Regions from separate parts of the Streptococcus sp. SS-4456 genome, predicted to be linked through region 3. Evidence: predicted binding sites of a transcription regulator. Region 3 holds the regulator's gene; each other region holds the start of a gene.
What was found. The regulator Rex, encoded in region 3, represses fermentation and respiration genes when NADH is low (regulators of the CRP and FNR family bind a similar motif). The targets are predictions, from matches to a motif close to TTGTGAANTANTTCACAA.
Positions count from the first base shown of each region.

Region 1: RFK25_RS02595 (formate/nitrite transporter family protein) is a predicted target of Rex. The motif match lies at 4,299-4,316, and genes of this name have one in related genera.
Region 2: RFK25_RS01210 (formate/nitrite transporter family protein) is a predicted target of Rex. The motif match lies at 8,235-8,252, and genes of this name have one in related genera.

Region 1 covers NZ_JAVIHI010000005.1:49,525-60,369, forward strand. Annotated here, with positions in the region: gene radA (DNA repair protein RadA) at 1-1,077, opposite strand, end outside; gene RFK25_RS02575 (dUTP diphosphatase) at 1,084-1,527, opposite strand; gene RFK25_RS02580 (YbaN family protein) at 1,757-2,116, opposite strand; gene RFK25_RS02585 (NADPH-dependent FMN reductase) at 2,244-2,846, shown strand; gene RFK25_RS02590 (NAD(P)H-dependent oxidoreductase) at 2,861-4,096, shown strand; gene RFK25_RS02595 (formate/nitrite transporter family protein) at 4,326-5,120, shown strand; gene RFK25_RS02600 (ABC transporter ATP-binding protein) at 5,209-6,993, opposite strand; gene RFK25_RS02605 (ABC transporter ATP-binding protein) at 6,994-8,700, opposite strand; gene RFK25_RS02610 (MarR family winged helix-turn-helix transcriptional regulator) at 8,693-9,142, opposite strand; gene RFK25_RS02615 (NAD(P)H-dependent glycerol-3-phosphate dehydrogenase) at 9,367-10,383, shown strand; gene galU (UTP--glucose-1-phosphate uridylyltransferase GalU) at 10,399-10,845, shown strand, end outside.
Region 2 covers NZ_JAVIHI010000002.1:117,535-128,379, reverse strand. Annotated here, with positions in the region: gene RFK25_RS01250 (ABC transporter permease) at 1-100, opposite strand, end outside; gene RFK25_RS01245 (ABC transporter permease) at 102-881, opposite strand; gene RFK25_RS01240 (ABC transporter ATP-binding protein) at 874-1,857, opposite strand; gene RFK25_RS01235 (TetR/AcrR family transcriptional regulator) at 1,941-2,471, opposite strand; gene RFK25_RS01230 (YhgE/Pip domain-containing protein) at 2,598-5,057, shown strand; gene RFK25_RS01225 (DUF4097 family beta strand repeat-containing protein) at 5,101-6,159, opposite strand; gene RFK25_RS01220 (DUF1700 domain-containing protein) at 6,156-6,911, opposite strand; gene RFK25_RS01215 (PadR family transcriptional regulator) at 6,898-7,224, opposite strand; gene RFK25_RS01210 (formate/nitrite transporter family protein) at 7,405-8,205, opposite strand; gene RFK25_RS01205 (helicase HerA-like domain-containing protein) at 8,475-10,007, shown strand; gene RFK25_RS01200 (NUDIX hydrolase) at 10,139-10,726, shown strand; gene rpmG (50S ribosomal protein L33) at 10,820-10,845, opposite strand, start outside.
Region 3 covers NZ_JAVIHI010000007.1:8,732-19,576, reverse strand. Annotated here, with positions in the region: gene gyrA (DNA gyrase subunit A) at 1-1,184, shown strand, start outside; gene RFK25_RS03240 (class A sortase) at 1,191-1,940, shown strand; gene radC (RadC family protein) at 2,017-2,697, shown strand; gene RFK25_RS03230 (redox-sensing transcriptional repressor Rex) at 2,740-3,381, opposite strand; gene RFK25_RS03225 (DUF4649 family protein) at 3,562-3,765, opposite strand; gene RFK25_RS03220 (DUF1831 domain-containing protein) at 3,768-4,112, opposite strand; gene RFK25_RS03215 (cysteine desulfurase family protein) at 4,114-5,229, opposite strand; gene RFK25_RS03210 (ribose-phosphate diphosphokinase) at 5,241-6,218, opposite strand; gene RFK25_RS03205 (CYTH domain-containing protein) at 6,342-6,917, opposite strand; gene RFK25_RS03200 (GTP pyrophosphokinase) at 7,004-7,675, shown strand; gene RFK25_RS03195 (NAD kinase) at 7,659-8,477, shown strand; gene RFK25_RS03190 (RluA family pseudouridine synthase) at 8,477-9,370, shown strand; gene pta (phosphate acetyltransferase) at 9,391-10,377, shown strand; gene RFK25_RS03180 (ABC transporter ATP-binding protein) at 10,382-10,845, shown strand, end outside.

The DNA.
Region 1 (10,845 bases), on a different contig from region 3:
GCCTGCTGACTTGAGGTAGGCATCTTGGTTTTGAAGGAGCAGGCCTGCCCGTTTTTCCAAAACTGCCATAATCAAGCTGGCACGGTTGAAATCCAAGCCTGTCGTGGTCCGCTTGGCATTGCCAAACATGGTCGGCGTCACCAGAGCCTGCACTTCCGCAAGAATGGGGCGGGTGCCCTCCATGGTCACGACAATCGCAGAGCCAGTCGCCCCGTCCAGACGCTCTTCCAGAAAGACCTCACTTGGATTGAGTACTTCAACCAAGCCCTGCGACTGCATTTCAAAAATGCCAATTTCGTTGGTAGAGCCGAAGCGGTTTTTGACCGCCCGCAAGATACGGAAGGTGTGTTGTCGCTCGCCCTCAAAATAGAGAACGGTGTCCACCATGTGCTCCAAGGTCCGCGGTCCAGCCAAGGTTCCTTCCTTGGTCATGTGCCCGACGATAAAGGTTGCGATATTATTGGTCTTGGCAATCTGCATAAGCTCGTTGGTCACTTCACGGACCTGACTGACAGAGCCTTGTACGCTGGAGATGTCAGGGCTCATAATGGTCTGGATCGAATCGATAATCAGGAAATCTGGCTTGATTTTCTCAATCTCAGTCCGAATGCTCTGCATATTGGTCTCCGCATAGAGATAGAACTCGCTGTCGATGTCGCCCAAACGCTCGGCACGGAGCTTAATCTGCTGAGCGGACTCTTCCCCCGACACATAGAGGACGGTGCCAATGGTGGACAACTGGGTCGATACTTGCAGGAGCAAGGTGGACTTGCCAATCCCTGGATCGCCTCCAATCAGGACCAAACTGCCCGGCACCACGCCGCCACCGAGGACGCGGTTGAACTCTTCCATATTGGTCTTAGTGCGGGCCACTTGAATGGACGATACTTCATTGAGCTTCATAGGGCGGGTCTTCTCACCTGTCAGGCTGACCCGCTCATTTTTGACTTCCGCAACCTCCACTTCCTCGACAAAGGAAGACCAGGAGCCACAGTTGGGGCAACGACCCAGATACTTGGGCGAGTGGTACTCGCAGGATTGACAGACAAAGGTTGTTTTTTTCTTAGCGATGATGATTTCCTCCTATTTCCCTGTCGAGCCAAATCCACCTGTCCGAACGCCATCGGCCTGGTCGCCGTCAGCCAAGAGGAAGGGGGCAAAAACAGCCTGTACAATTCGCTCACCAGCCTCCACCACAACGATTTCTTCTGTGATGTTTCGCATCTGGGCAAAGATGTGACCTTCATTGGCTGGATTGCCATAATAGTCGCCGTCGATAACCCCAACCGAGTTTATCAAGACCAAGCCTTTCTTGCGAGGATTGGACGATCGGTCGTAGAGGTAGAGGACCTCGTTGGCCTGCATATAGGCCTTAACACCAGTCGGAACCAGCTTAATCTCGCCTGGCTCCAAGCTGACCCTCTCCGCAGCCTTCAGGTCGTAACCTGCGGCATGAGCTGTCTCACGTTTTGGCAATAAGTTTTCATCTGTAAACTGGCTGACCAGTTCAAAACCACGGATTTTCATAGTAGTTTCCCTTCAATTTCTTCATGCATAATACGCTCTCTATTATAATTTATTCGCAGGCTAAAAGCAAAACTCCAACCTAATGGCTGGAATTTTGAATTTATTCAAACACAAACTGGTTGTGGTAGAGTTCAGCATAGAAACCACCCTGTTTAAGAAGCTGGCTGTGGTTGCCTTGCTCGATCACTTTTCCGTCTTTGAGGACGATGTTCAATCCTCAAATCTGACTTTATTTCTCCTGTATGACCCAAAACAAATAGTAAGTGATAAAGATTGTTAATAGTCCCAGTCCTATTTTGACCAATAAAATAGGAGCCAGCCAGATAGAAATTGCCATGAGTAAGTAAATTTGCCAGATGATTTGCTTTTTTCGTTTGCGGGAAATGGATTTAGTCTCAACGTAATCAGCTACGTAAAATTGATAAATTTTTGTATTGCGTAGCCATTTTTCAAACCTTTTTGAACTTCTCGCAAAGCAAAAACCAGCCAAAAGTAAAAAAGGGGTTGTCGGAACTATCGGCAAAACAATCCCAATGACACCAACCATCAAAGAAACAAAACCAAATACTAGATAGAATATTCTCTGCATACTAATATTATACCAAAAAAACTCGTGAATTTTTGAACAATTTTATCACATTTTCAGAAAACGCTTGCATTTTATTGGATAAACGGGTATGATAAAGGTACCAAATTTAGGAAAGAGAGAAGACGCTATGAAACTTCTAGGACTGGTCGGAACAAACTCCGCTCGCTCAACCAACCGCAAACTCTTACAGTACATTGAACAGCACTTCGCTGATAAGGCAGATATCGAACTGGTTGAAATCAAAGAACTCCCAATCTTCAATAAACCAGCCAATCGAGAATTACCAGAAATTGTCAAAGAATTGGTCTCAAAAATTGAGGCTGCTGACGGAGTCATCATCGGAACTCCCGAATATGACCACTCTATTCCAGCTGTCCTTATGAATGCCCTTGCTTGGGTATCATACGGTGTCTATCCACTATTAAACAAACCAGTTATGATTACTGGTGCTTCTTATGGAACACTTGGTTCCTCTCGTGCCCAACTACAGCTACGTCAAATTCTCAACGCTCCTGAACTCAAGGCCACTGTCTTACCAGATGAATTTTTATTGTCACATTCCTTGCAATCCTTTGATGCCAATGGGGAGCTCATTGATTTAGAAACTAGTCAAAAACTGGATGCCATCTTTGATGACTTCCGCCTCTTTGTCACCATGACTAGCAAGCTGTCTAACGCAAAAAAATTACTCCAAAAAGAAGCTGAAAACTTCGATTGGGAAAACCTGTAAGAGAGGAATATACTATGAAATTTGTCGGAATTGTTGGATCAAATGCAGATCAGTCTTATAACCGCATGCTATTGCAATTCATTCAACGCCACTTTAAAGTGAAGTTTGAACTAGAACTTTTGGAAATCAAAGATGTTCCAATGTTCAATCAGGACGAAGACCAGTCTGATTGTTTTGCAATTCAATACCTTTACAACAAAATCACCCGTGCTGACGGGGTCATTATTGCTACCCCTGAGCACAATCATACCATTACCCCTGCCCTTAAGAGTACTCTGGAATGGCTCAGCTTTAATTTGCACCCATTCGAAAATAAACCAGTTATGATTATCGGGGCATCTTACTACGATCAAGGAACTTCTCGTGCTCAAGTTCACCTACGGAAAATTTTAGATGCACCAGGTGTCAATGCTTACACACTACCAGGTAATGAATTCCTCCTTGGTAAGGCCAAAGAAGCTTTTGACGATAAGGGCAATATCATCAATGAAGGCACCGTGAAATTCTTAGAAAGCTGTCTAGACAACTTTATCAAGTATGTCGGTGTTGTATCCAAATTGAAAAAACCAAAACCGATTGAACCAGAAGATTTGGACTGTGGAAAGCCGATTGCGACGACCATCCACGGCATCGATCCAGATGATCCAGACTGGTTGGAAAAAGCTGCCAAACAGGTCAATGCCGTTGAGGGAAATACCTATGTGAAATTGGACAACGGTCTCCTCACCGTAGACCAACTCAATATGTTCCTCAATGCGATGCCATTTGAATTGACCTATGCAGATGATAATAACCAGTTCCTCTACTACAACAATAGTCACCAAGAACCTGAAACCATGTTGGGTAAACGAGTACTTGCTCAAGTAGGAAATCGCCTGTCAACTGTCCACGGTACGCTACCTCCTGCCCGCATGAAGAATGTTGAATGGGTTGTCGGTACCTTGCGTAATGGTAACCAGGAATATGTTCGTACCATTGTACCTGGTACCCCTGCTGAAATTATCAACACCCACAACTACCAAGCTATGTACTATCCTGACGGATCCTACGCTGGTATCAATGAAATTATCTTTAATTTCAAACCATGGCTAGATTGGTATCTTGAAGCTACTGGTCAACGCTTGGTTGGTGGTTCGGGAACTGCCGCAGCTCCTGCACATGTTGACGCAACCTCTGGTGCATCAGATGCTGGTAGTGCCCCTGCGACTTCCACACCGACAGATGCAGATTCTGGTGCATCCGCTCACTAATCGTTCACATATAGTGGCTGGGAAGAAAGCCCAGCACCTCTTCTCAGAGTTCGTGTCAACATCTCAGCGCAGTGGTTGATTGGCAGATTTGTTCGTTTTTTACACTCCAAATCTGGCCTAATCAACTGTGCGGGGGTGGGAAGACGAACTCTTTTTAGACTGGTCGAGTTCTTTCCCACTCCCATATTTTTCAAACAAAACATTGATCATGATTTCACAAGGAGTTCCTATGTCACCATTTCAAGAAAAAATTTCAGCTGCTGTTTCAAAAAAAGAAGCCCTTTTTGACGAAAGTCTAGGCCGCTATGCCTTGCGTTCTATGTATGCAGGAGCCTACCTGACTATGTCAACAGCTGTCGGTATTATCGGAGCAGACGTTATTGCCAGTCAATTTCCAAGTTTGTCGCGCTTTGTCTTTACCTTCATCTTTGCTATTGGGCTGGTTTTTGTTCTTATTTTTGGTGGTGAATTAGCCACATCTAACATGATGTATCTCACAACTGGTGCCTACTATAAGCAAATTAGCTGGAAAAAAGTAATACAGATGCTGCTGTACTGTACTTTCTTTAACTTTGTAGGCGCTACTATTCTAGCCTGGCTATTCAATCAGTCCTTCTCCTACCTCAATCTCTCTGATAAGAGCTTTGTCGTCAATGCTGTTACCATCAAACTTGGAAAATCTGACTGGAGTAATTTTATTGAAGGGATCACGGCTAATATGTTTGTAAATATGGCAATCCTTGGCTTCATGCTCATCAAAGAACAGTCTGCTAAGTTCTTTGTCATCATTTCCTCCATTTTTATGTTCGTTTTCCTCATCAATGAGCATCTGGTCGCCAATTTCGCATCTTTCATGCTCCTAGCTTTTAACGCTACTCGAAGCAATGTCGAAGCCTTCAATATGATCAATATCCTTCGTCAATGGATTGTGGTCTTTTTTGGAAATTGGCTCGGAGCCGGTCTCTTTATCGGTATCGCCTACGCTTGGCTCAATCAAACCAAAACCAACCATATTGAACAGTAAGTCTACCACAAAAACAGCCAAGATAAACCACGTCCTAAACGTTTAAGGATTGTGGTCTGCTTATCTTGGCTGTTTATTTTTCTATATATTATTCAAACACAAACTGGTTGTGGTAGAGTTCGGCGTAGAAGCCGTTGAGCTTGAGGAGCTGGCTGTGGTTGCCTTGCTCGATCACTTTTCCGTCTTTGAGGACGATAATTTCATCCGCGTTGAGAATGGTTTTGAGGCGGTGGGCAATGACGAAGCTGGTCCGTCCTGCGATAATAGCCTCCATAGCTTTTTGAATTTTGGCTTCCGTCACCGTATCAACGTTAGAGGTTGCTTCGTCCAAAATCAAGACTTGTGGGTCTGTCAAGAGCGTACGGGCAATAGAAATCAACTGTTTCTGACCAGTTGAGAAGACATTCTCATCATCGGTCACAAAGGTTTCATAGCCCTCTGGCAAGCTCATGATGAAGTCGTGGATATGGGTGGCACGAGCTGCGGTTTCCACCATTTCCTGCGAAATGCTCTCATCACCAAAGCGGATATTGTCCGCAATAGTACCCGAGAATAGCACTGATTCCTGCAAGACAATACCGACCTTATCCCGCAAGCTGTCCAAGTCATATTCCCGAATATCGCGACCATCAAAGGCCACACTACCACCATTGACATCGTAGAAGCGGTTGATCAAGTTCATAATGGTTGTCTTACCAGACCCCGTCGGACCAACGACCGCCACCATTTTACCCTTAGGAGCAGAGATAGACACCTTGTCCAAGACCTTCTGGCCTGGTAGGTAGCCAAAATCAATGTCCTTGATTTCAACACCTTCTTTTAATTCGGTAAATAGCGGAGCGTTTTGAGGGCGAACTTCTTCAGGCTCATCAAACATTTCCTGAATACGATGAGCACCTGTGAAGGCCAGTTGCAATTCTGCCCAGCTGGCGGCAACCTGCATGATTGGCTGGTAATACTGTTGCGAATACTGAACAAAGGTCACCACCAAACCAAGTGCGGCAGCTGTTTCCAGCGAGCTATCATTGAGAACAATGCTAGATCCTGCAAAGATAACAATGGCCGTATTGACCAAGCTCATACCATTCATAAATGGAAAGAGAATCCCACCAAACAAACGACCCTTGAAGGTCGTACGACGAACTTCTTCATTGAGTTCTAAGAAACCATCAATCGTTTCTTCCTGCACTCCCTGTACAATAATCGCTTTTTGTCCAGAAATTTTCTCGTCCATGTAGGCATTGAGCTTAGATACCGCAGCCTGTTGCTTGTCTGTATATTTACGTGACAGACGAATGATGACGACCAAGGCAATCAAGGCAACTGGCGTAGAAGCAATAGTCACCAAGGCCAAGCGAGTATCCTGACGGAACATCATAATAACCATACCGACATAAAGAGCGATGTTGGTCACCACTTGGGTCAAGGACTGGTTAAAAGCGTTTTGGATATTGTCCAAATCACTGGTAAAGCGAGAAAGAATATCCCCATCCTTGTGGCTATCAAAGAAGGCAACTGTCAAACGTTCCAACTTGCCAAACAAGCCCTTACGCATACGGTTGGTCGAATGAGCTACGATACGCGTGAAGAGGAGGGTGTAAATCAAGGAAGCCACAACCGTAGCCGCATAGGCAAAGAAAAGATTGAGCATAACCCCATTAAAATCCGTCATATCAGGCTTGAAATCTGACTGCCCCATCTGTTCTGCAGCAAAATAAGCCTGCCCGATTTTCCCCATCTCTGCAATGGCATTTCCAAGGAAAACAGGTGTCTTAACCTGCAGGTAGGTCGCTGTCACAATGGCTAGAAAAATCACAGCAAAGGACAGTTTATAGCGTTTAAAATAAAACCAGAAAAATCTAAGTGTTTTCATCTATTCCTCCCTCCCTTTCTGTGTTTCGTAGATTTCACGGTAGACATCGTTCGTAGCTACCAACTCGGCATGGGTCCCTTGGCCGGTCAGACGACCTTCATCAAGAACCAAAATCTTATCAGCTTTGACAACAGAAGAAATCTTCTGGGCAACGATGACAGTGGTTGTCCCCTTCAAATCATGGTTGAGAGCCTCTTGGACTAGTTTCTCAGACTTGGCATCTAGGGCAGAAGTCGAGTCATCCAAGACCAAAACCTTAGGCTCGCCAATCACCCCACGAGCAATGGACATCCGCTGCTTCTGACCACCAGAGAAGTTATTTCCACGTTCTTCTACTTGGCTCTCATAGGTACCATCCAAGCGGTCGATAAATTCTTTGGCTTGGGCAATACCTGCGGCCCGCTCCAAGCGTTGCAAATCAGCACCAGGTGCCCCCTGACGCAAATTGTCCGCAATGGTTCCCGAGAAGAGAATAGCCTTTTGCAAGACAATCGATACCGTATCACGCAGAGTGTTCTTGCTGACTTCTTTCAAGTCCCGACCACCGATGGATACCGTTCCTTCTTGCGGGTCAAACAAACGCGGAATCAGTTGAGCAAGAGTGGATTTACCCGCACCTGTTGCACCAACCACACCGACCATTTGACCTGGCTCAATCTCGAATGAGATATTTTTCAAAGTCGGCTCCGTATCGTGTGGATAGGTAAAGCTGACATTGTCAAAGACAATCTTACCAGTCAATTCTTCATCCGCCACATCCTTGAAGGTCATAGCAGGCTCCGTATCCAAGACCTCGCTGATCCGCTTAATAGAAATGGCAGCACGCGAAGCCTGCATCCCCATAAAGCTAGTCATGATAATGGCAAACATGATTTGCATGAGGTAGCTCATAAAGGAAGTAAAGCCACCAACTGCTTCCAAGTTGGTTTCCAACATCCCGGACACCAAGTAGAGGGATGCAAAAATCGCCATGTAAGAGATAAACATCATCAAGGGTTGCAAGATAGCAAAACCATAGCCGATAAAGAGATTGAGGTCTAAGAGTTCATTGGATACATCCTTGAATTTCTTGTACTGGTTTTTCTCCTGAACAAAGGATTTGACCACACGGATTCCCCGTAGGTTTTCCTTGGCAATGCTATTCATCTTGTCCATGAGGGACTGGAATTTCCCAAAACGTGGTCCCATCTGCCCCATGACAACTGCCATAATAGCCATAATCAAGACCACCATGAGAATAATCATCCACCAGAGTTCTGGCATGGTCCGCACCGCCATGATAAAGGCTCCGACAAACAGCAATGGAACCCGCATCAACACTGTGAAGAGCATCATGACAAGATTCTGGATTTGATTGACATCGTTAGTCATCCGAACAACCAAGTTCCCTGCATTAAACTCTTCGATATTTGCATAAGAGAAACTTTGAATTTTCCGAAAAGTCTTCTCACGAATATCTGCAGATACTCCCTGAGAAATCTTAGCTGCAGCAATGGTATTGACAAGCCCTGCCAAAAGACCAATTCCAGCAATAATCAGCAGTAATTTGCCCACACGAACAATTTCATCCTTGTCATTGGCCAAGACTGCTGTCAAGACATCCTGCAAATAACTAGGTTGCATCAAGGTCGTTGCTACGACAATTGACGTCAGCAAGACCGATGCTAAGGCGTACCATTTATAACGTAAAATGGCTTCTTTAAACATGATTCTTCTCCTTATAGCGTTGAATATTTACTTTTAATTGATTAGCCACCTGTTTAACCAAATCAAAGTCTTCTTTTTGAATGCCCCCAAAAAGTGAATGGTGCATTTCTTCATGGAAGGCTTTCAGGTGACAGATTTTCCCTTGTCCTTTTTCCGTCAAAACCAACTGCTTGTAGCGTTTGTCAAGCTGAGAAGGTAGGACCTGGATAAAGCCATTTCTTTCCATTCGCTTGACCAGATTGCTGGCAACCGATTTGGAAATCTTCAATTCTGTTTCTATATCTTTGACAAAGGTTTCAATGTCTGACCGCTCCGCTATGAAACTCAAGGCCCAGCCCTGTGGACCAGCTAGGTGCTCTACATCGTATTCTTTAGCAATGGTTTCACTGATTTGTTCAATCTGATTGAGCAAGTTCCGAAAATCTGCAATAGTATGTCCCACGATAGCTCCTTTCCTAGAATAATTATCATGAGAACTATTATAGTTCTCTCAAGAACTATTGTCAATGATTTCATCTCCAATTTTCTGAAAATAACGCCTATTTTCATACTTCCTGCTGGAAGTATTTTTCTTTATCAAAGCAATATTTGACATAACTTGCAAGCTTTTATTTTTTGCTTATGGTATAATAGTAAATAAATTAACTCAACTAGAAAGGATTTTCTATGACCAAACAAACTATTGCTATCTTGGGACCCGGTTCATGGGGGACTGCCCTGGCTCAGGTTCTCAACGATAACGGTCATACTGTCCGCATTTGGGGAAATATTCCCGAGCAGATTGACGAAATCAATGAACAGCATACCAACACGCGCTACTTCAAGGATATTGTCCTAGACGAAAATATCAAAGGCTACAAGGATTTGACAGAAACTCTAGATGGGGTTGATGCCGTTCTCTTCGTTGTACCTACCAAGGTGACCCGTCTGGTTGCCAAACAAGTTGCTCAAGCCCTTAAACACAAGGTTGTTGTCATGCATGCTTCCAAAGGTCTGGAACCAGATAGCCACAAACGCTTATCTGAAGTCTTGGAAGAAGAAATTCCTGCAGATCTCCGTTCAGAAATCGTTGTGGTTTCTGGACCAAGCCATGCAGAAGAAACCATTGTCCGTGACTTGACCTTGATTTCTGCAGCTTCAAAAGACTTGGAAACAGCTGGCTATGTGCAAAACCTCTTCAGCAACCATTACTTCCGACTTTATACCAACAACGATGTCATCGGGGTAGAAACAGCTGGTGCTTTGAAAAACATCATCGCTGTTGGTGCTGGAGCCCTTCATGGTCTTGGATTCGGTGACAATGCCAAAGCAGCTATCATTGCCCGTGGCTTAACTGAGATTACCCGCCTTGGGGTTGCCATGGGAGCCAATCCCCTAACCTACAGTGGTCTGTCTGGTGTCGGCGACTTGATTGTTACAGGAACCTCTGTCCACTCACGCAACTGGCGGGCTGGTGATTTGCTTGGTAAGGGTGAAAAACTGGAAGATATCGAAGCCAACATGGGCATGGTTATCGAAGGGATTTCTACTACCAAGGCAGCCTACGAATTAGCACAAGAATTGGGTGTTTACATGCCAATCACTCAAGCCATCTACAGCGTCATTTACCAAGGGGCTAGCATCCAGGACGCTATCAAAGATATCATGTCCGGCGAATTCCGCCACGAGAATGAATGGTCTTAATAAAAAGGAGATACGATGACAAAAAAAGTTAGAAAAGCTGTCATCCCAGCAGCTGGATTAGGGACTCGTTTCCTACCTGCTACTAAGGCGCTTGCCAAAGAGATGTTGCCGATTGTGGATAAACCAACCTTACAGTTTATCTTTGAAGAAGCCCTTAAATCAGGTATTGAGGATATCTTGGTTGTAACCAATAAATCCAAACGTTCCATCGAGGACCACTTTGATTCAAACTTTGAGTTAGAGTACAACCTCAAAGAAAAAGGAAAAAATGATCTCTTGAAATTGGTTGATGATGCGACAGCCATTCGCCTACACTTTATTCGCCAAAGCTATCCAAAAGGGTTGGGTGACGCAGTCTTGCAGGCTAAGGCCTTTGTTGGAAATGAGCCGTTCGTTGTTATGCTGGGCGATGACCTCATGGACATCACAGACGATACCGTTAAACCAATCACTAAACAACTG
Region 2 (10,845 bases), on a different contig from region 3:
AAGAGGAGAAAAGCCCAATGAAGAAGTCCACCCGAAAGGACATCTGGGCCATCATGTAGACCTTGATGTTATATAGATAGAGGCTGATATATTTCTTCATGTTAACCTCCAAAAATGACAATACGACGCTTGGCTTGGGACCAAAGAGCAGTGATGAAGAGAACGAGGAATGGTATCCAGAGAACTTGCAAGCCCAAAGCTCTTAGATCGCTTTCCTGTCCCAATAAAATGGAAACTGGAACGTTAACCGCATAATTATAGGGAAGGAGTTTCAAAAAGTTTTCCACAGACTGTGGATAGAAACTGAGTGGCAATAGTGCCCCAGAGGCTAGATTGAAAAGCCCCATTCGGAGCAACATCACTCCCCAGGCATTGACCGTAAAAAATGTTAAGAAGCCAAAAGCCATATCCAGTAATTGAACGATAAACATCCCGAGGATGGAGCTGACTAGAAAGAGCAAAATAGTTTTTCCGTCAGGTAGATAAAAATCCTGATGAACAAGTAAGATACCGATAAATACGATGGCAAATTTTATCAGTTCCAAGAGCTTATTTCCAAGGTCTTTGAAAAAGAGGGCTAGAATAAAGGAATAGGGTCTAAGAAATTCTCCAGCAATGCTTCCTTTTAAAATGCTATGGGACAAATCTTCTCCGAGTGAGAAAGAATTTAAACTGGCTAGTAGATTAGCAAAGATGATATATGTAGTAAAGGTTTGTAGGGTAAAGCCATTGACTTCTGGTTGAGTGAAGAAAATGGTTTTCCAGACATAGAGAGCTACCAAAATCTTCACTGCCAGTGAAACGAAAGTCGCTAGAAAGAAGGCCTTGTACTGCATGGCGTTCATCATGGTCAGGCGGGTCAGGTAGAGATACTTACGCATGGATACCCTCCTCATAAATTTGGCGGACCATAGTTTCAATTTCCAATTCCTTCATAGTAACATCTTCAATGGCATAATGATTGAAAACTTGCTCAATCACCTGGGCGCTAGTCCAAAGCTTGCTTTGATAATGGATTTCAAAGTGAAAATCATCTATTCGTTCAAATTCCCAGCCATCCACTTGCAAGGCTTTTTCAATTGGTTTTTCTGTGGAGAAGAGAATGGTTTTCACTGTGGAAAAGCGTTCCTTGAGGATGGTCAGTGAACCATCGTAGACTTTTTTGCCCTTATCAATGATAAAAATCCGCTCACAGAGGCTTTCGATGTCCTTCATATCATGGGAAGTAATCAAAAAAGTGGTCTGGTATTCTTGATTCATATAGCGGATGAAGGAGCGAATGGTTTCCTTGACACTGGCATCCAAGCCAATGGTTGGCTCATCTAAAAAGACAACAGCAGGCTGGTGGATAAAGATAGCCGCAAATTCACAACGAACCCGTTGGCCCAAAGAGAGGTTGCGGATTGGTTGCTTCATAATATCATCCAAGTCCAATAGATCAATCAAGACAGCTAATCTTTCTTTGAAAATCTTATCTGGGACATCGTAGATTTTTGCGTGAAGGATAAAAGATTCCTGGACAGGCAAGTTCCAATCCAAGTGAGATTTTTGTCCAAAGAGAACGCCGATTTGCTTATTGACAGCCTTGCGGTTTTCTTGTGGATTGAGCCTATTGATGCGGACGGAGCCCTGGTCTGGATAGAGAACACCTGTCAGCATTTTGATGGTGGTGGATTTACCAGAACCGTTGGAGCCGATATAGCCGATGATTTCTCCTTTTCCTACCTGTAAAGAAATATCTTGAACAGCAGGAATGGCCTTTTTCTTGGGCTTGAAAAAGGCCTTGATAGAGCCTTTAAGTCCCACTTCCTTATCGATAATAGAATAGGTTTTTGATAGATGTTCTGCCTGAATCATTTCATTATCTCCTTTTAAGAAAACGTTTGCACGATATAGCTATTATACCATATTTCTTAAGTTGTGAGGGCAGAAAATAATGTTTACGGTAACATTTTGATTAGAAAATCCGTCATGAATTGAGGTGATTCTTGCTTCCCATTTTTTATCCATACCTGCATGATACCGAAGAAGGCATGTGAAAAATAAATGCTACGGTATTCTTCTTCCATTTCTGATAATGGTTCTTTGAAATATTCTTTCAAATCCCTTGCAATCAATATGCGGACCTTATGGATTAGAAATTGTTGAATTTCCTGTGTACCATGATGACTGAGCAAGGCAGAAAGGAGTTGTTCTCGATAAAGTAATTGAAAAATTTCTAAAAAAACTTGCGTTCTATTCTGCCCATGACGGTCAAAAATGTATTCGAATTGATGAAATAAATCTTTTTGATAGGCCTCAATCAATTCATATTTATCCTTATAATGTGTATAAAAACTGGAACGGCTGATGCCGGCTTGACTTGCCAGGTGTGTGGTTGTAATTTCGTTAAAAGGTTGCAATTCAAGACAAGTAATCATGGCTTCTAAAATAGCCTGTCGTGTCCGTTCTTTCCGATTATCTGTTCCCATTTTACTCCTTTTAAACATTTTTAGACACATTGTCCAAAAAAACAATTCTTATTACTTGATTTTGAAAATGATACTTGTATAATATATTTTGTCAGTTTTTGGACAGGTTGTCTAAAGGAGGTTCTTATGTCGGAAAAAGTAAAGAATTTTTTTAAAAAACCAATGACCTTGATCACCATTCTCGGTGTTGCCTGTGTCCCAGCCTTATATAACATTAGTTTCCTAACCTCTATGTGGGACCCTTACGGCCGACTAGACCAGTTGCCTGTAGCAGTTGTCAATCAAGACCAGTCGGCGAGCTTTCAAGATAAAACCCTCACCATTGGTGATGATATGGTGGGTAATATGAAAGAGAGCAAGAGCCTGGATTTCCACTTTGTATCAGAAACAGATGCGGAAAAAGGCTTGGAAGAAGGGGACTATTACATGGTCATTACCCTACCAGAAGATTTATCAGAAAAAGCATCCAGTCTCTTGACGAATCAGCCTGAACCGATAACGATTTCCTATCAAACATCTAAAGGTCACAGCTTTGTTGCTTCTAAGATGGGCGAATCAGCTATGGAGAAATTAAAGACATCTGTTTCAGAGACAATTACCGAAACATACACAACTGCTGTATTTGACAGTATGAGAGAAATTCAAAACGGCATGGTCGAGGCGGCAGATGGTAGCCAACAATTAACAAATGGTGCTAGTCAATTGGAATCAGGTAGTGAAACACTTTCAAATGGACTGACTACTTTAACGACTTCGGGCCAATCACTCGTGTCAGGAGCAAATCAATTGGCCACCGGAGTAGTGTCTTACACAGATGGAGTTAATCAAGCTGCAACAGGTAGTCAAACACTTGCCAGTGGCTTAACGACTTACACAAATGGGGTAGCTAGTCTTGCTTCAGGTGCGGAGCAATTAAATGCCAATTCCTCTCAGCTCATCGCTGGAGTGGGACAATTGCAATCAGGAGCCAGTCAGGTTGAACAACTGGTAACAGGGGCCAATCAATTGCAGGCAGGCTTGGAGCAACTCGCTAGTTCAACCAGTTTATCTGCTGAACAGTCTAGTCAAATACAGGTCTTATTGACTGGACTTCCTCAGTTGCAGGCAGCCATCAATCAATTAAATGATAGCCTATCAAGTATCGGAGGACTTGCAGTTGATACCTCTACTCTATCTAGCCTCTTGACGGAGATGGGGGCCCAGGCTCAAGGCTTGTTGACAGCGGCCCAAGCTGATAAAACAGCCGGCATTGAAGCCTTGCAAGCAACGGCTACCTATCAACACTTGCCTGCTGATCAGCAAGCTGAATTGGTTGGCGCCCTCCAAAATTCACCTTCGGCAACAGCGGCAGTAGCCCAAACGATTTTGGGTCAATTGTCGCAACTCAGTCAAGCCTTATCTAGTCTACAAAGTCTTTCTGGTCTTGGAACGCAATTAGGTCAATTGCAATCAGCTGTCGGTCAGATCAACACGGCTGCCAATCAAGCGTTGCCAGGTGCCACAACAGCCATTGAAAACCTATCAAGTGGCTTGAGTCAGGTCAATGCCGCCTTGAACCAGCAAGTTCTACCAGGAACTCAAGCCTTGACGAGTGGTGTGAGTCAACTTCAAACGCAATTATCAAATGGAGCAAGTCAGCTCATGTCAGGAGTAACAGCCTACACCGCAGGTGTTGCTCAATTAGCAGCAGGTGGAGCCCAGTTGGTTGCAAACAATAGCAGCATCCAATCAGGAGGTAGCCAGTTAACATCAGGATTGGCAATCTTAGCATCCAACTCCAGTCAACTTGTCAGTGGTTCAGGACAACTGGCTTCTGGTAGTCAGCAATTGATTTCTGGTGCGGATCAATTAGCAAGTGGCGGTCAAACCTTGACAAGCGGTATTACTAGCCTCCGTACAGGTAGTGAAACCCTAACGAATTCACTCAGCTCAGCCAGTCAACAACTATCAGTCGTCTCTGTAGAAGATAAAAATGCACAAGCGGTTTCTCAACCAGTCACCTTGGAACACAGTGACCAAGATGATGTGAAGACCAACGGAGTCGGCATGGCTCCTTACATGGTGTCTGTTGCCCTAATGGTTGCAGCCTTATCAGCGAATGTTATTTTTGTCAAACATATTGATAATCGCTCCTACAAAAATCGTTGGGACTGGGCCAAAGGAAAACTCTTGCTCAATGGGACCATTGCCAGCCTGGCAGCATTGATTCTGTACGGTGTTCTTCGTTTGATTGGAATCGAACCGGCTCATCCAATGGCAACCTTGGGATTAATCCTCTTAGCTTCTTGGACCTTCATGGCCCTCGTTACAGCTCTGGTAGGTTGGAACAATCGTTTCGGATCCTTCGCAAGTTTAATTATCTTGTTACTACAGCTTGGCTCAAGTGCAGGTACCTATCCAATTGAACTCAGCCCACGCTTCTTCCAAGTCATTCAGCCCTATCTTCCAATGACCTATTCTGTTTCAGGTCTTCGTCAAACCATTTCTATGGTTGGAAATAGTAGTCATCAAGTTTGGATACTGAGCCTCTTCTTAATAGGCTTCATGGGATTCGGTCTCTTGATTTATAATCAAAAAGATGAATAAGAATAAAACCAACTGCTCTAGGTGAACAGTTGGTTTTCTGAATTTATTTTGATTCTTCGAAAGCTATGCTTGCATTGACAGCGTCAATGGTCAGGCTATTTTTACTGTTTTTGTTTTCTAGGGTCAGACTGTGCTTGCTGTCTTCTTTTTTGACAGGGAGTTTCTCATACACTCCGCTGGTGTAAATTCCCATGCGCTCCATTGCTTCCTTGAGATAGGTGATGTCCCCCATCATTTCTTCTAGTTCTTGTTCCGTTTCTGCGTAGTAGCCCTGTTCTTGAGCCAGTGCCATTAGATCAAACTGCGTGTTAATATTGAGATTGATGTCTTGTAGGCTTTGCTCTGTCAAGTCAAGTATGGTATGAGTGGATGAACCGACCTTAGCAGGGGTGAAGCTATTATTTCCTTTTAGACTGATTTTGATAGTCTTCAATTCGTAGTAATTCGTAATCTTGACATTTTCAAGATTGGTTTCAGAAAGGCGACCGCCATTATCTGCAGAAATGTCAAGATTTTTCAGACTAGAGTTGGTGGCATGAAAGGATCGGCTATATAGCTTGCCGCTGTCGATGTGGGTATTGGTGAGATCGACATTACCTTCTAGATTGATTTCTTTGATATGGACATTCTCTATGCTGAAGATACTACCGTAATAGAAATCTATGCTATGACCTTCCAATTTATTCAAGGTCTTTCCTTTTGGAATTTCAATGGTAACGGTGTTGACATCAATACCTCGTTGGGCTAAGAGTTCCCCAAAAAACTGCATAATTCCTTCGATTTTAAACTCTCGTCTTTGAGAGGTAAGTGTTAATGTCCCATCTTTTTCGGATAGACTTAGTGGGCTCTGCATATTGTTGTCAGAATTAGCATAAGTCACATGGTAGTTGCTGTCACTAGATTCTTTGATGTAGACGCTATGAGGGATAAAGTCAACTTTAATGCTATTCAGGTCGGTGTAAGCTTGGTGAATTTCCTTGGGAGCAGCTACCTCTACCAAACCAGTAATGCCTCCTGTAAAAAATCCAATTCCAGCTAGAATTAAGCCAACAATCAGGCTGACAAAGCCGATAATAATGGCGATGGTTAGTTTCTTTTTCATGCTCGTTTACCTCGTTTCAAGATCCATTTGAAGCAATCCTTGACCAGTCGCCAAGACCAGTAGGCAAAAAATCCAGTCAAGATGTAGATGAGAATAGCTCCGCCAATCAAAGACAAACCTGACCCAAACCCCATGAGGAAGATATTGAAACCTTCTGACATAAGGCTAAAGGCTTCCCAAATCAGATAGCCACCGCTGGTGAGAAGTCCGACACCCAAAGCAAAGGCGCCGACAATGAGGGCCAAGATGAGCGCCGTTAAACCCAATAGGCTAGCTAGTAGAATAAGCAGGAGAGGAATGGCGATGGGCAGGGAAATGATTGCAAGGATGGCTAACCAGAGTGTTCGTTTGGTCTGGCTAAAATTGCGGAAGTAACGACCGAGGAAAAAGGCTCCAAGGATAAGGGTCGCAAACAATGGAATAAATCCTATAAATTCTCCCATGATAAAGAGTAGGAAGAAGGAAAATAATCCCAGCATACTCAAGGCTCCCAGTCCAGCCCAGTGCTTCCAAGTTAGCTGGAGCGGTTCTTTTCTTTCTTTATCCTCTTGAATTTGCTTATTGAGAATATTGTTAATGAGTTCGCTGGCAGCTTCTTTTGGTGAGCCTAGTTCTTCGATAATGTCTGCTTCCCGTTCTGGACCAGCCTCGTCAAAGTATTCATTAAAGAAGTTGATGGCTTCAAAGTATTCCTTGTGGGGTAGTTTTTTCAGGTGTTTTTCTAACTGCTCCATGTACTCAGTTCTTGTCATGGCGGACGCTCCCTTCTATAATACCGTTGATGGTTGTTGTGTAGGTGTCCCAATCATCTTTGAGCCGAACCAGTTCTTCATGGCCTAGCTGGGTCAGGCTATAATACTTGCGCATACGGCCTTGGTATTCTTGGGAGTAGGTGGTCAAAAAGTCATTCTGCTCTAGCTTTTTCAGGATGGGATAGAGGGCGGACTCCTTGATGTTGGCAATCAGTTTGATGGTCTGACAGATTTCGTATCCGTAGGAATCATCGGATTCTAAAATAGCCATGATGAGAAATTCTGTCAGCACTGCGGGGACTGGAAAATGCATAGGACACTCCTTTCTTTGATAGTTGGGTGAGTAGGTTTAGATTTGGCATATATTCGTTATTTGTTATATATCAAATCTTGTTATATGTTAAATATACACCTAAACAAATATTTTGTCAAGAATATATGTGCAAAAATTACAAAAAAAATACGGTTGGATTTCCAACCGTAAACAGTTATATTAGTCAACGTAAAGTTTTGATTTATCGCTCAACCAGCTATAGAGAAGACCGATTAAGAGACCACCACCAACGTAGTTTCCAAGTCCTGAGAAGAGGAAGTTGCTTAGTACGCTCAAGAGATTCATTCCTTCAACTGGTCCACCATTTGCAAAGAAGGCAAGTGAGAAGGTAGAGAAGTTTGCGATAACGTGCTCAAAGCCAAGGAAGGCGAAGATAAAGATGATAAAGATCAATGAGATAACACGACCTGCATCGTCTTTCATACGCATGGTAACAAACACAGCAATGTTTACAACGATATTGGCAAAGATTCCTTCCACAAACTGTGTTAATGGTGTCTTGGCAAGTTTAGCAACAGTTGCTTCTAACAAGTAGCTGTGTGGATCAATATGTTGGTATGGTAAGGTCAAAGACAAGAGGTAGCAGACGATAACCGCACCGACAAAGTTGAAGAAAATACATGTTGCTAAGATTTTCAAAGCAGTTTTAGTAGGAATGACCTTGCGGTGAACAGCAGAAGTCATATACATCATGTTTGAAGTACCGAGCTCAGCGTTCATATACAAAATCATGACCAAGCACCAACCAAACATCAAAGCGTAACTGAATTTTCCTAAATCAGGGACGATATGATTGAGCTTGTCAGCCGTATAAACTGAGATGGCCAAACCGATTGCTAGATAGACACTAGCCATGGTTGCACGAATAGCATAGGCAAAGTAGTTGTTTTCGATCAAGTCTGCTTTTTTCTTGATACTTTTGTCGATATTATAAATCAGCGAATCTGGTTGTGCTGCCATAATAATCCCCTTTGTATTTTAAAACGTATTTGAGAATGTTCTCACAATAAAAGAGTATAACAGAAAACCGCTAAAAAAGTAAGTGTTTTTCAGTAAAAAACAAAAGTAACCGTTATCAATTGACAGATGACCTTCATTTGTCTGAAAATCATGATATGTAGAAAGAATGTATATGAATATTTTATGTGAAAGCTAAGTTATCTGCTCTGCTATTTTCCTGAAAACTATGCTACAATAAAGCTAGAAAAAATCGGAAATGAGGCTAGAATATGTCAGATGTTATTGCTTTTGGCTATGGAAACAGTCGAGCGGAGATGCAGCTCAAGCGGCTCAATCGCCATGGAATCATCGCAGGTGCGACAGGTACAGGGAAGACAGTGACCTTAAAGGTCTTGGCGGAACAGTTGAGTGACGCGGGCATTCCTGTCTTTCTATCAGACATCAAGGGTGATTTGAATAGCTTGGTTGCGGCCAATACCAAGGAGATTGATCCTAGTCGTCTAGAGAAGACTCACTATCATGATTATAGTCCAGTTGGCTATCCAGTTGAGTTGTGGGATGTCTTGGGGGAAAATGGGACTCCTGTCCGCATGACCATTTCAGAGTTGGGACCTGTCTTATTGACACGCCTTTTGGGCTTGAATGACACTCAAGAATCTATACTGAATATCGTATTTAGTGTTGCAGATGAGCGTGGCCTTCTCTTGATTGACCTGATGGACCTGCGAGCTATGCTCAATTTTGTGGCTGAAAATGCGGCAGAGCTGAGCCAATATTATGGAAATATTCCAGCTCGTTCGGTTGGTGCTATCTTGCGTAGCCTGGTCGTTTTGGAGCAACAAGGTGGTAAGATTTTCTTCGGTGAGCCAAGTCTGGAAATTGCTGACTTGATGCGTACAGCAGAAGATGGCCGTGGGGTAATCAACGTTCTCCAAGCTACTCAGCTGTTTAATCAGCCAACATTGTATTCAACGGTTCTTCTCAGCCTTTTGTCTGAGCTTTATGAAGTCCTACCTGAGGTGGGCGATTTGGACAAGCCTAAGATGGTCTTCTTCTTTGATGAGGCCCATGTTCTCTTCAAAGATGCACCAAAAGTTCTTCTTGAAAAGATTGAATTGATTGTCCGTTTGATTCGTTCAAAAGGTGTAGGGGTTTTCTTCGTAACGCAGAATCCGACGGATATTCCTGATAGCATCGCAGCCCAGTTGGGTAATCGTATCCAGCATGGTCTTCGTGCCTTTACACCAAAAGAGCTCAAAACAGTTGCGACAGTTGCTGAAACCTTCCGTCAAGAAGGTGGTGAGGACTTGGCCAAGGTTATTCAGGAGTTGCAAGTAGGTGAAGCAGTTGTGTCCACCTTGCAAGCCGACGGAACACCTAGCTTTGCGGACCGGGTGACCATTTATCCTCCAAAAAGTATGCTAGGAACCGTGGAGCCAAGTGCCCTCTTGTCAGTTATCAATAATTCTCCTTTGATGGAAAAATATGCTGACGCGGTTAACCGTGAATCAGCCCACGAACAGATTTTAGCCATGACAGAGGCAAAAGAAGCCGAACTTATCCAAAAAGCAGAGCAGGCCGAAGCGGAAAAACAGGCGGAAAAAGAAGCTAAAGAAGCTGCAAAAATAGAAGAAAAGACCCAGAAAGAAGCGGCTAAGGCGGCTCAAAAAGCCAGCCAACCAGCCAGTCGCAAAACGGATTCCATGATGGACCGCTTTACCAAGAATCTGATGAGTCAGGTCGGACGGGAAGTTGGGCGCGTGGTGACTCGTGGTATTATGGGCATGCTAAAAGGAAAATAAGATGACGAACTGGGAAGGCAACTTCTCAGTTTTTTGGATCAAGATACTTGTAGGATTGGTAGAAATTGGTTAAGATAGTGGGTGTGCATCACTAATTAGTAAGGAATAGAGAGATGATTGATGAGAGTAGAATGATCTTGAAGGAATATCAGCCCCAACCTTTGGGACAAAAAAGCGAGTACGCTGTCTTGTTGCCATTAGTCTGGTCAGACAATCAGTGGCAGGTCCTTTATCAAGTCCGTAGTGAAGGAATTTCCCAGCCAGGAGAGGTATCTTTTCCAGGGGGGAGGGTTGAGGTTGGTGAAAGTGCTAAGGAAGCAGCAGTCCGTGAAGCAGTAGAAGAGCTGAATATAAAGCCAGAGCAGGTGGAATTACTGGGAGAGATTGATTACTTGGTCTTTGCCCAGTCAACCATTCGTTGTTATGTTGGTTGTTTGGATCTGGATTGGCAGGCCCTCCAACCCAATGAAGAAGTAGCTCGCCTGTTCACCGTTCCGTTAGACTATCTACTGCAAACAAGTCCGGTATATTATGATTTGACCTCCAAAGTCCTGCCGGATTGCGATTTTCCCTTTGACCGCTTACGGGGGGGTGTTGATTATCCCTTTAGTCACCATCAAAGGTCTGTACCCTTTTACGAAGGTCTTCCAGAAAATATCTGGGGCATGACAGCCCAATTTACCCATCGCTTTGTGGAGATTATGAGCGATCGTCTATGAGGATGATTTTTATCTAAAAATGTAGACATGAAGGCTTGATAAAATCAAAAAAAGCACTTGAAATCATTGATTTCAAGTGCTTTTTCAATTCAATTATTTTACCTCAGTAAAAATAACGT
Region 3 (10,845 bases):
ATATGCGCCTCCGTCGATTGACAGGCTTGGAACGTGACAAAATTCAGTCTGAATATGATGAGCTGATTGCCTTGATTGCTGATTTGGCTGATATTTTGGCCAAACCAGAGCGTGTTGTCACGATTATCAAAGAAGAATTGGATGAGGTTAAGCGCAAGTACGCTGACCCACGTCGTACAGAATTGATGGTCGGAGAAGTTCTTTCTCTTGAAGATGAGGACTTGATTGAGGAAACAGATGTCTTGATTACCCTGTCAAATCAAGGATACATAAAACGTCTGGCTCAGGATGAATTCCAGGCTCAGAAACGTGGTGGACGTGGTGTTCAAGGAACAGGTGTCAAGGACGATGATTTTGTGCGTGAGTTGGTTTCGACCAGCACACATGACCGCCTCTTGTTCTTTACCAATAAAGGTCGTGTTTATCGTTTGAAGGGGTATGAAATCCCTGAGTATGGTCGTACGGCTAAAGGTTTGCCAGTTGTCAACTTGCTCAAGTTGGAAGAAAATGAAGCAATCCAGACTATCATCAACGTGACCAAGGACCAAGAAGCAGACAGCTATCTTTTCTTCGCAACCCGTCAAGGTGTTGTCAAACGGACTAGTGTTTCAGAATTTGCCAATATCCGTCAAAGTGGTCTTAAGGCCTTGAACCTGAAAGAAGATGATGAATTGATTAACGTCTTCTTGACAAATGGTCAGGCGGATATTATCATGGGTACTAAATTTGGTTATTCTGTTCGCTTTACAGAAACAGATGTTCGAAATATGGGGCGTACTGCAACTGGTGTTCGTGGTATCAATTTACGTGAGGGAGATCAGTTGGTTGGTGCGACCATGATTTCAGATGACCAGGAAGTCCTTGTCTTGACAGAAAAAGGTTTTGGTAAGCGAACACCAGCCAGCGAATATCCTACCAAAGGCCGTGGTGGTAAGGGGATTAAGACCCTTAAAGTTGCAGAGAAAAATGGTTCTTTAGCGGGATTGACTACTGTATCGGGCGATGAGGATATTATGGTGATTACAGATACCGGTGTTATCATCCGAACCAGTGTTGCCAATATTTCCCAAACTGGTCGTTCAACCATGGGTGTCAAGGTCATGCGTCTAAACGATGAGGCAAAAATTATGACATTTGCATTAGTGGATGCTGCAGATGTCAAGAATGAAGAAGAGCAGGAGTAGAATTCTATGTCAAAACGTGCTAAAAGTAAAAAAGGAAAAAGTGGGATTTGGCGTAATCTTCTAGCTTTATTGCTGGTTTTGATTTCTCTAGCTCTCATCTTTAACACTTCTATCCGTAATTTTATAATTGGATGGAATACCAATAAATATCAGATTTCTAAAGTCACTGCTGAAGACATTGAAAAAAACAAAGAGGCAGAAACAACTTTTGATTTTGAACAGGTGCAGGCCATTTCTACAGAAGCTATATTGGCTGCCCAGTGGGAAGCCCAACGTTTACCAGTAATTGGTGGTATTTCAATCCCAGAACTTGGAATCAATTTACCTATTTTCAAAGGTGTGGGGAACACATCTTTAATGTACGGTGCTGGAACCATGAAGGAAACCCAGGAAATGGGGAAAGGGAATTATGCTTTGGCTAGTCACCACATTTTTGGTGTAGCCGGTGCCGCAGATGTTCTCTTCTCTCCATTGGATAGGGCCCAGAATGGTATGAAAATCTATATTACTGACAAGACCAATGTTTATACTTATGTGATTGACAGTGTGCAGACAGTTACACCTGAGAGTGTCTATGTTATTGATGATGTAGAAGGACGTACAGAAGTAACCTTGGTAACTTGTACAGACTATGATGCGACTGCACGGATTATCGTAAAAGGTGTGCTAGAATCAACAACGCCTTATACTGAAACCTCACAAGATATACTTGATTCATTTAACAAATCATATAACCAATATGATTATGGTCAGTAAGGTTTAGGACTGAGAATTTTCTCAGTCCTTTTTAATTCTTTTGCTAGATTGCGAATAATTAGGTGAGGAGGATTTTATGTACCAAATTGATTTTAAGGAAGAGGCACTTTTGCCACGAGAAAGATTACTAGAAGTTGGGGCAGAAAAATTGAGTAATCAGGAATTATTGGCTATTTTTATCCGAACAGGAACCAAAAATGAGCCTGTTTCTATCCTGTCCAATAATCTACTCAATCGCTTGGAAAGTTTGGCTGCCCTTAGAGAGCTGTCTATTGAAGAATTGCAGAGCTTGACAGGCATCGGTCGTGTCAAAGCGATTGAAATCAAGGCCATGATTGAGCTAGGAAAACGGATTAACCAGTCGGAGCTTTTATTGAATGAACGTATTTTAGGAAGTGAGAAATTGGGCCGAAAGATGATCCAAGAACTTGGAGATAAAAAGCAAGAACATCTAGTTGCCCTCTATCTCAATACGCAAAATCAGATTATCAGTCAAAAGACTATTTTTATAGGAAGTGTCAACCGGAGTATTGCTGAGCCAAGAGAAATCCTGCATTATGCGGTAAAATGCATGGCAACATCCATTGTCATTGTTCATAATCATCCGTCGGGATCCGTTGAGCCAAGTAGGAACGATTTATTATTTACCGAGAATTTAAAAAAGTCCTGCGAAACACTAGGACTGGTCTTGTTGGATCATTTGATTGTAGGAAATAAGGACTATTATTCTTTTAGGGAAGAAAGTGAGCTATTTTAGAGGATAAAAAGAGAGGAGCCGGGAATTCGGTTCCTCTGTTCATTATTCACCCTTGCGCATAAAATAGAGAAGGGTTTGCAACTCGCTGGTCAGGTCAACATACTGAACGACTACATCTTTGGGAACCGATAAATTGACCGGAGAGAAACTGAGAATGCCTTTGACACCAGCTTCGACTAATATATCGGTTACCTCTTGAGCCTTGATACTTGGTACGGTCAGAATCGCTGTTTGGGCATCTGCTTCCAAAATACGTTCTTTGATTTCAGAAATAGCATGGATGGGAATATTTTCATCAACGGTTCCAACCGCTGGATTGTCATCCGCTTCAAAGGCCATGACAATTTTCATTTTATTACGCTCATGGAAGCGGTAGTGGAGTAGGGCACGCCCCATATTTCCAACACCGACAAGCATAACATTGGTGATGGAATTATCGTTCAGAATTTCCGCAAAGAAATCCATCAATTCTTTTACATTGTAGCCAAAGCCACGGCGACCTAGTTCACCGAAGTAGGAGAAGTCACGGCGCACGGTTGCGGAGTCGATACCGATGGCTTCTGCAATTTCCTTGGAGCTAGCTTTTTCAATATTGCCGGCATAAAAGCGTTTAAAGATACGATAGTAGAGAGAAAGGCGCTTGGCAGTTGCGCGCGGGATATCTGCTTTTTTTTCGTTTTTCACAATGACCTCCTTAAATATGGTTGACGACAATACTATACTAGCTGACTGGTCTAATGCTTATTTTACTTGAGTATAGGCCTACCAATTTTTCATTCATTTTCAATTCTTTCTTCTATTCTAGTCCAAGATTGTGAAAAAATCAACAGATTGGATTGAAAAAGACTAAGCATAAAATGTTGCCTAGTCTAGTGTTTGAAAGTAGCGGTAGAGGTCACCAATGGTTCCTTTATAATCTAACTGGTGACCATCTCGTATTAGTTTGGTTACAGGATAGTAATCAGGAAGAGTGAGGCAACCTGAGAAGGCCAGTTTGGCTGCATCCAGATTGTCAAACTCTTGTTTTCTATCTATTTTGTAAGCATCTTGATAGTGAACAATAATCATGCTTAACCTTCCTTTGTAAATAGGTCACGGTCCACTAAGCTATCCATCAAGAAGTAGAATTTTTCCTGGATGACCTTGTTTCCATTTTCTTTAAAGATATTGACCAAGTGCAAGCCAGATTTGTCTGTGATGTTGATTTTAAAACCATTCAACTCTTTATTGACAATAATCTTTAAAAGAAAACCCTGATTTGAGTTAGGAACTTCTTCCAAGAGGCGCGTGAGTTGGTAGTGACCTGCTTTTGTTTGTTCAAAAGTGGTATCTTTTAGGGTGTATTTTTTGATGTTAGGGCTAATGTGATAGGTAAATGCGCAATCTTTTAGGCTAACTGATTGTTGAAAGGCCATTTTATCCTCCAATAATTTTTTTTAATTCTGTAAGAAGAATATCTATCTCTTCTAGGGTATTTGTTTCAGATAGGCTGATACGGATGGACTCTTTCAATCGATGAGATTCTTTTCCGTACATGGCTTCCAGTACATGACTGTTCTGAACAACGCCAGCAGTACAAGCTGACCCACTTGAAACTGCAATTCCAGCCAGGTCTAATCTCATCAGAACTTGCTCATTGAGCTTGTCTGGGAAACCTATGTTGATGACATGAGGGAGATGGGAACCAGCTTGATTGATATAAAATGAAGCCCCATCTAGTCCGGAAATGAGGTGTTCTTTCAAACTTTCAATATGGGCTGTATGTTGCTCAAGTAACTGGATTTGTTCCTTGAGGGCAAGTGCCATGGCAGCTATTCCTGGTAGGTTCTCTGTGCCTGCTCGGTGTTGTCGCTCTTGCTTACCTCCATGAATAAGTGCGTCAAATCCTTGCAAGCGACTATATAGAAAACCAACTCCCTTTGGTCCGTGAAATTTATGGGCAGATGCAGCTAGAAAATCAATCCCATAGTCAGTGGGCTTCACATCCATTTTTCCGATTGCCTGCACAGCATCTACATGGAAGACTGCCTGATGGTCGGCCAATAGTTGACCAATTTCTTTAATGGGAAGCAGTTGGCCAGTTTCATTGTTGGCAAACATGGTACTGACCAAGATGGTATCTGGGCGTAGGGCTTCTTGGATTTGCTGGGCAGTGATGACCTGATTGATCGGCTGAATATAGGTTACTTCAAACCCAAAGCGTTCCTCAAGGTATTGCATAGTATGAAGAACTGCATGGTGCTCGATAGCAGTAGTAATCAGGTGTTTGCCTTTGGCTTGATTGGCAAGGGCATAGCCCTGAATAGCCAAATTATCAGCCTCAGACCCTCCAGCTGTAAAAATGATGTGATCTGCTGGGAGATCGAGAACTTGGGCGATATCTTGTCTGGCTTGGCGTAAAATTTGGTTGGCTTTTCTTCCAGCCTGGTGAATACTGGAAGGGTTGCCATAGGTTTCTTGCGCTACTTCCAACATCCGTCGGAGAGCAGTGGGAGATAGGGCAGTGGTGGCTGCATTATCTAAATAAATCAAATAAGGTACTCCTAGTTCTCTTTTTCTGGATTTGTAAACTTAAAGAGTGGGCTGAGTGGTTGGTGTTTTTGAATACGATGGATGGCATCAGCAATCAAGTCACTAGCAGTAATAAAGGCGATATTTTTAGGCTCTTGTTCCTTACTTGCGACTGAATCGGTTACAAGGATTTCTTTGATTGGAGAAGCGTCCAGAAGTTCCGCCGCACTACCCGCGAACAGACCATGGCTGGCAACAGCGTAAATTTCAGTAGCTCCGCCCTCTTGAACGATTTTTGAGGCTTGTGAGAAGGTCCGACCAGTATTTAGGATATCGTCAACTAAGATAGCTTTTTTACCAGCAACATCTCCGATGATGTAACCTTCTGCACGCTCAGAATCATCTTGAGCGTAATCGATAATAGCAATAGGAGCATTCAAAAATTCTGCGATATTCCGCGCACGTTTGATACCCGAATTTTTTGGACTAACGATGACGACGTCTTCACCACAGAGCCCTTTTTCCATATAGTAAGAAGCGAATAATGGCTCTGTAAGAAGGTTATCAACGGGGATATCAAAGAAACCTTGGATTTGAGAAGCGTGTAAATCGAGAGTTAGGACACGGTCAACACCTGCTTTGACCAACATATTGGCAACAAGTTTAGCAGTAATTGGTTCGCGTGGAGATGCGGTACGGTCCTGACGAGCATAGCCAAAATAAGGCATAACTGCAGTAATCGTATTGGCACTTGCACGTTTGCAGGCATCAATCATAATCAGCAATTCCCACAAGTGGTTGTTGACTGGGTAGCTAGTAGATTGGATGATATAAACATCTACACCGCGGACAGATTCTTCAATGTTGATTTGGATTTCACCGTCTGAAAACTGGCGTGATGATAATTTTCCTAGTGGAAGACCAGCTGATGCGGCAATTTTTTCAGCGATGGCACGATTGCTATTGAGTGAGAAGATTTTAATGTTATTTTCACCGAGTGGTTGACCCATTTTCAAGTAACTCCTTTTACACACTAAGCTTTTATGAGAAACATAAAAGAAAATTTTACAATAGATGGTTCTATTCTATCAAAAAAAAGAAATTTTTTCAGTATTCAAGTAAAAAAATCAGCCTTATTGGACTGATTTTCGATGGCTAGCAGTTCGTGCAACCTTACTGCTGGCATATTTAAATTGGATGGAGTTCTTCTTGAGAAAGTCTTCAAAGAGAATTTTTCCTTCATGGGCATCCGTCACTTCAACTTCCAGTTCATAGTCCACTTGTCCAGCGTATTCATTTTCATCTAGGGCCATCAGTCCGATGGAGGTTTCTTTTTCATGACGTTTGGTAGTCAGGCTCCCCCAGACAGCCAGTTTGTCAATCGGAACATCTGTGGCTGAGATGATGTCGGCAATGTGTCCTGCGGGCAGTTGGAAGTTTTCGATTAACTGATGAGCAGTCTGGATGTCTAGAACTTGATTGTACTCTTGATTGCCAATTTCCTGGGGAATTTTTAGGGTCAGCTCTGCTATTTCCTTAAAAGTCCGAATACGGAGTGAAAAACGGTGGTTCTTCATATCTAAATCAGGAGTGTCAATATAGTGGTTGGTTTGAAGAACAGGGCTTACGTCTGAAAAATCAGAGAGAAGGCGTAGGTACTCGGATTTGGTTAATAAGGTTTTATACTCAATTTCAAGGTGGTTTTTCATGCAGTAAACCCTTTCAATGTGTTATAATAGAATAGTCTTTGTGTTATTCTAATACAATTTAAAAATTTTGACAAGAAAGGGGCAGTATGGACTTTAACTGGGAAGAATTTTTAGACCCCTATATCCAGACAGTAGGTGAGTTGAAAATCAAACTGCGTGGTATTCGCAAGCAGTACCGGAAAGCCAATCGCCACTCTCCTATAGAGTTCGTGACTGGTCGGGTAAAGCCTATTGAATCCATTAAGGAAAAGATGGCCCTACGACAGATTAAGTTAGAAAATCTGGCTCAAGATATGCAGGATATTGCTGGGCTTCGAATTATGGTTCAATTTGTGGACGATATTGAGGAAGTCTTGGCGATTTTACGCAAGCGCAAAGATATGCAGATTGTTCACGAAAGGGATTATATTAACTACCGAAAGGCTTCTGGCTACCGGTCCTATCATGTAGTTATTTCATACCCCGTGGACACCATAAATGGCAATGAAACGGTATTGGCAGAAATCCAAATCCGTACTCTTTCTATGAACTTCTGGGCGACCATTGAGCATTCCCTAAATTATAAGTACAAAGGAAATTTTCCTGAAGAAATCAAGAAACGCTTGGAAGTGACAGCAAAGATTGCCTATGAATTAGATGAGGAGATGCGAAAAATCCGTAACGACATTCAGGAGGCCCAGGCCTTATTCGATCCTGCACATAGGAAGCTGAATGACGGTGTCGGAAATAGTGATGATACAGATGAAGAATACAGGTAGAAAAAAAATCGCTCTGCTCGCTAGCCGAAATCCAAAGAGTGAGGCAGTTTCCAAAGAACTTTGGACAAAATTGAAAGAAGCAAATTTCATACTGACACCTAAAAATCCTGATATTGTGATTTCAATCGGTGGTGATGGTATGCTCCTGTCGGCCTTTCATAAGTATGAAAAGTTGATTGACCGTGTGCGTTTTGTCGGTATTCATACAGGCCATCTAGGATTTTATACGGATTACCGTGACTTTGAAGTAGATAAACTGATTGAAAACCTTAAATTAGATACAGGTGCAAGGGTGTCCTATCCCATTTTGAATGTCAAGGTCAAACTACTGGATGGTCGGGTTGTGGAGGCGCGTGCTCTGAATGAGGCGACTATCAAGCGTTTATCCAAAACCATGGTGGCAGACGTCATTATCAACAATGTACCGTTTGAACGCTTTAGGGGAGATGGCATCTCGGTATCTACTCCAACAGGTTCGACGGCCTACAATAAATCCTTAGGTGGAGCTGTCTTGCATCCGACCATTGAGGCCCTGCAGATTGCAGAAGTAGCCAGTCTAAATAACCGCGTTTATCGGACCTTGGGTTCTTCTATAGTGGTTCCAAAAAAAGACAAGATAGTCATTGAGCCCAAACATAGTGACCGCTATTCTATTGCCGTTGATAACAAGACCTATGTTTATGATAATATCGAAAAGATAGAGTACCAGATTGACCAGCATAAAATTCATTTTCTTGCTACGCCAAGTCACACCAGTTTTTGGAATCGGGTCAAAGATGCCTTCATTGGAGAGGTGGAGTAATGCGGTTTGAATTTATAGCTGACCAGCATACCAAGATTAAAACCTTTCTGAAGAAGCATGGTGTTTCAAAGGGCTTGTTGGCAAAAATCAAGTACACAGGTGGCAATATTTGGGTCAATGATATGGAACGCAATGCAACTTACTTGCTTGATATTGGAGATAGGGTTACAATTGACATACCAGCTGAGGAGGATTTGACTGGAAGTTTGAAACCGATTTCCTTTCCGCTGGATATTATCTATGAAGATGATCACTTTCTTGCTATCAATAAGCCAGTTGGATATGCTTCGATACCCTCAGCACTCCATTCTTCTACCATTGCCAATTTTGTCAAGGGCTATCTGGTCGATCAGGCTTATGAAAACAAACAGGTTCATATTGTCACGCGCCTAGACAGGGATACTTCTGGTGTCATGCTCTTTGCCAAGCATGGCTATGCCCATGCTCGACTGGACAAGCAGTTGCAGGCCAAGCTGATTCACAAACGCTATTATGCTCTGGTTAAGGGAGAGGGTGTTTTGGAAGCAGAGGGAGATATCATTGCCCCAATTGGTCGTCCAGAAAATAGTATTATCACACGTTGTGTGACCAAGACGGGAAAATATGCCCATACTTCCTATCGACTTGTGCAATCATGGGGAGATATTCATTTGGTAGACATTCAGTTGCACACTGGTCGAACACATCAGATTCGTGTCCATTTTTCACATATTGGTTTTCCTTTATTGGGAGATGATATGTATGGTGGCAGTTTAGAATGTGGTATTCAACGTCAGGCTTTGCATTGTCACAATTTGGCTTTTGACAATCCCTTCTCAGCCCAAAGGATTGACTTGGAAGCTCCACTTCCAGACGACTTTCAGGCTGTTATTACATTGTTAACTAATAAATAATATTTAAAAGGAGAATTTTAATGGAAATTCGGAATTTATTTGGTGAAATGAAGCAAAAAATCGTAGGTAAAAAACTACGTATCGTTTTCCCAGAAGGTACAGATGAGCGCGTCGTGCGTGCAGCAGCTCGTTTGAAATTTGAAGGTTTGGTAGAGCCTATCATCCTTGGTGTGCCAGAAGATGTTCATACTTTGTTGACAGACTTTGGTTTCTCAAACCCTGGGATCACAGTTATTGATCCTAACAATTACGCAAACTTCGATGCCATGAAGCATGAATTTGTTACTCTTCGTAAAGGCAAGGTTGATGAGGCGCAGGCCGATGAAATTTTGCGTGATGTCAACTACTTTGGTGTGATGTTGGTACAAATGGGATTAGCAGAAGGTATGGTTTCAGGTGCAATCCACTCAACAGCAGATACTGTACGTCCTGCCCTTCAAATTATTAAGACAAAACCAGGTGTTAAGCGTACTTCGGGTGTCTTCTTGATGGTTAAAGACCAGCACAAGTTTGTCTTTGGTGACTGTGCAATCAACATTGAACCAGATGCAGAAACCTTGGCAGAGATTGCCATCCAATCAGCAGAGACTGCAAAAACATTTGGTATCGATCCAAAAGTAGCTATGATTTCATACTCAACAAAAGGTTCAGGTTCAGGTCCACGTGTTGATAAGGTTGTAGAAGCGACTCGCTTGGCTCAAGAACTTCGCCCAGACCTATTGATTGATGGAGAACTGCAGATGGATGCTGCCTTGGTTCCTGATACAGCACGTTTGAAAGCACCTGGAAGTCCAGTAGCAGGTCAAGCCAATGTCTTTGTCTTCCCAGCTATTGAAGCAGGAAATATCACTTACAAGGTTGTAGAACGTCTTGGTGGTTACGAAGCGGTAGGTCCGGTCTTGCAAGGTTTGAATAAGCCTGTGAACGATCTTTCACGTGGATGCAGTTCAGAAGATGTTTACAAGCTTGGTATCATCACAGCTGCACAAGCAATTGCTGCTGAATAAACGGATGAAAAGATTTTTTAGATATTTTAAACCCTATCAGAAGGAAGCGATCCTAGGTCCCGTTTTTAAACTATTAGAAGCTAGTTTTGAGCTCCTAGTCCCTTTAATTATCGCTTTCATTGTTGATACAATCATTCCAAATGGCAATCAGGGGGACCTGGTTGCCATGCTTTTATTATTGGTTGGTCTAGCTTGTGTCGGTATTTTCGTTTCACTTACTGCCCAGTATTTCTCAGCTAAGGCGGCGGTTGGAGTGACAAAAGCTTTGACCAATGACTTGTACCAGAAGGTTCTTTCGCTTCCGAAATCTAGTCGGGATATTCTTTCGTCTTCAAGTCTATTGACCAGACTGACCAGTGATACCATGCAAATTCAGACAGGAATCAATACATTTTTACGATTATTTTTACGGGCGCCGATTGTTGTATTTGGTTCGCTGATGATGGCCTTCTACATTAGTCCTAGTTT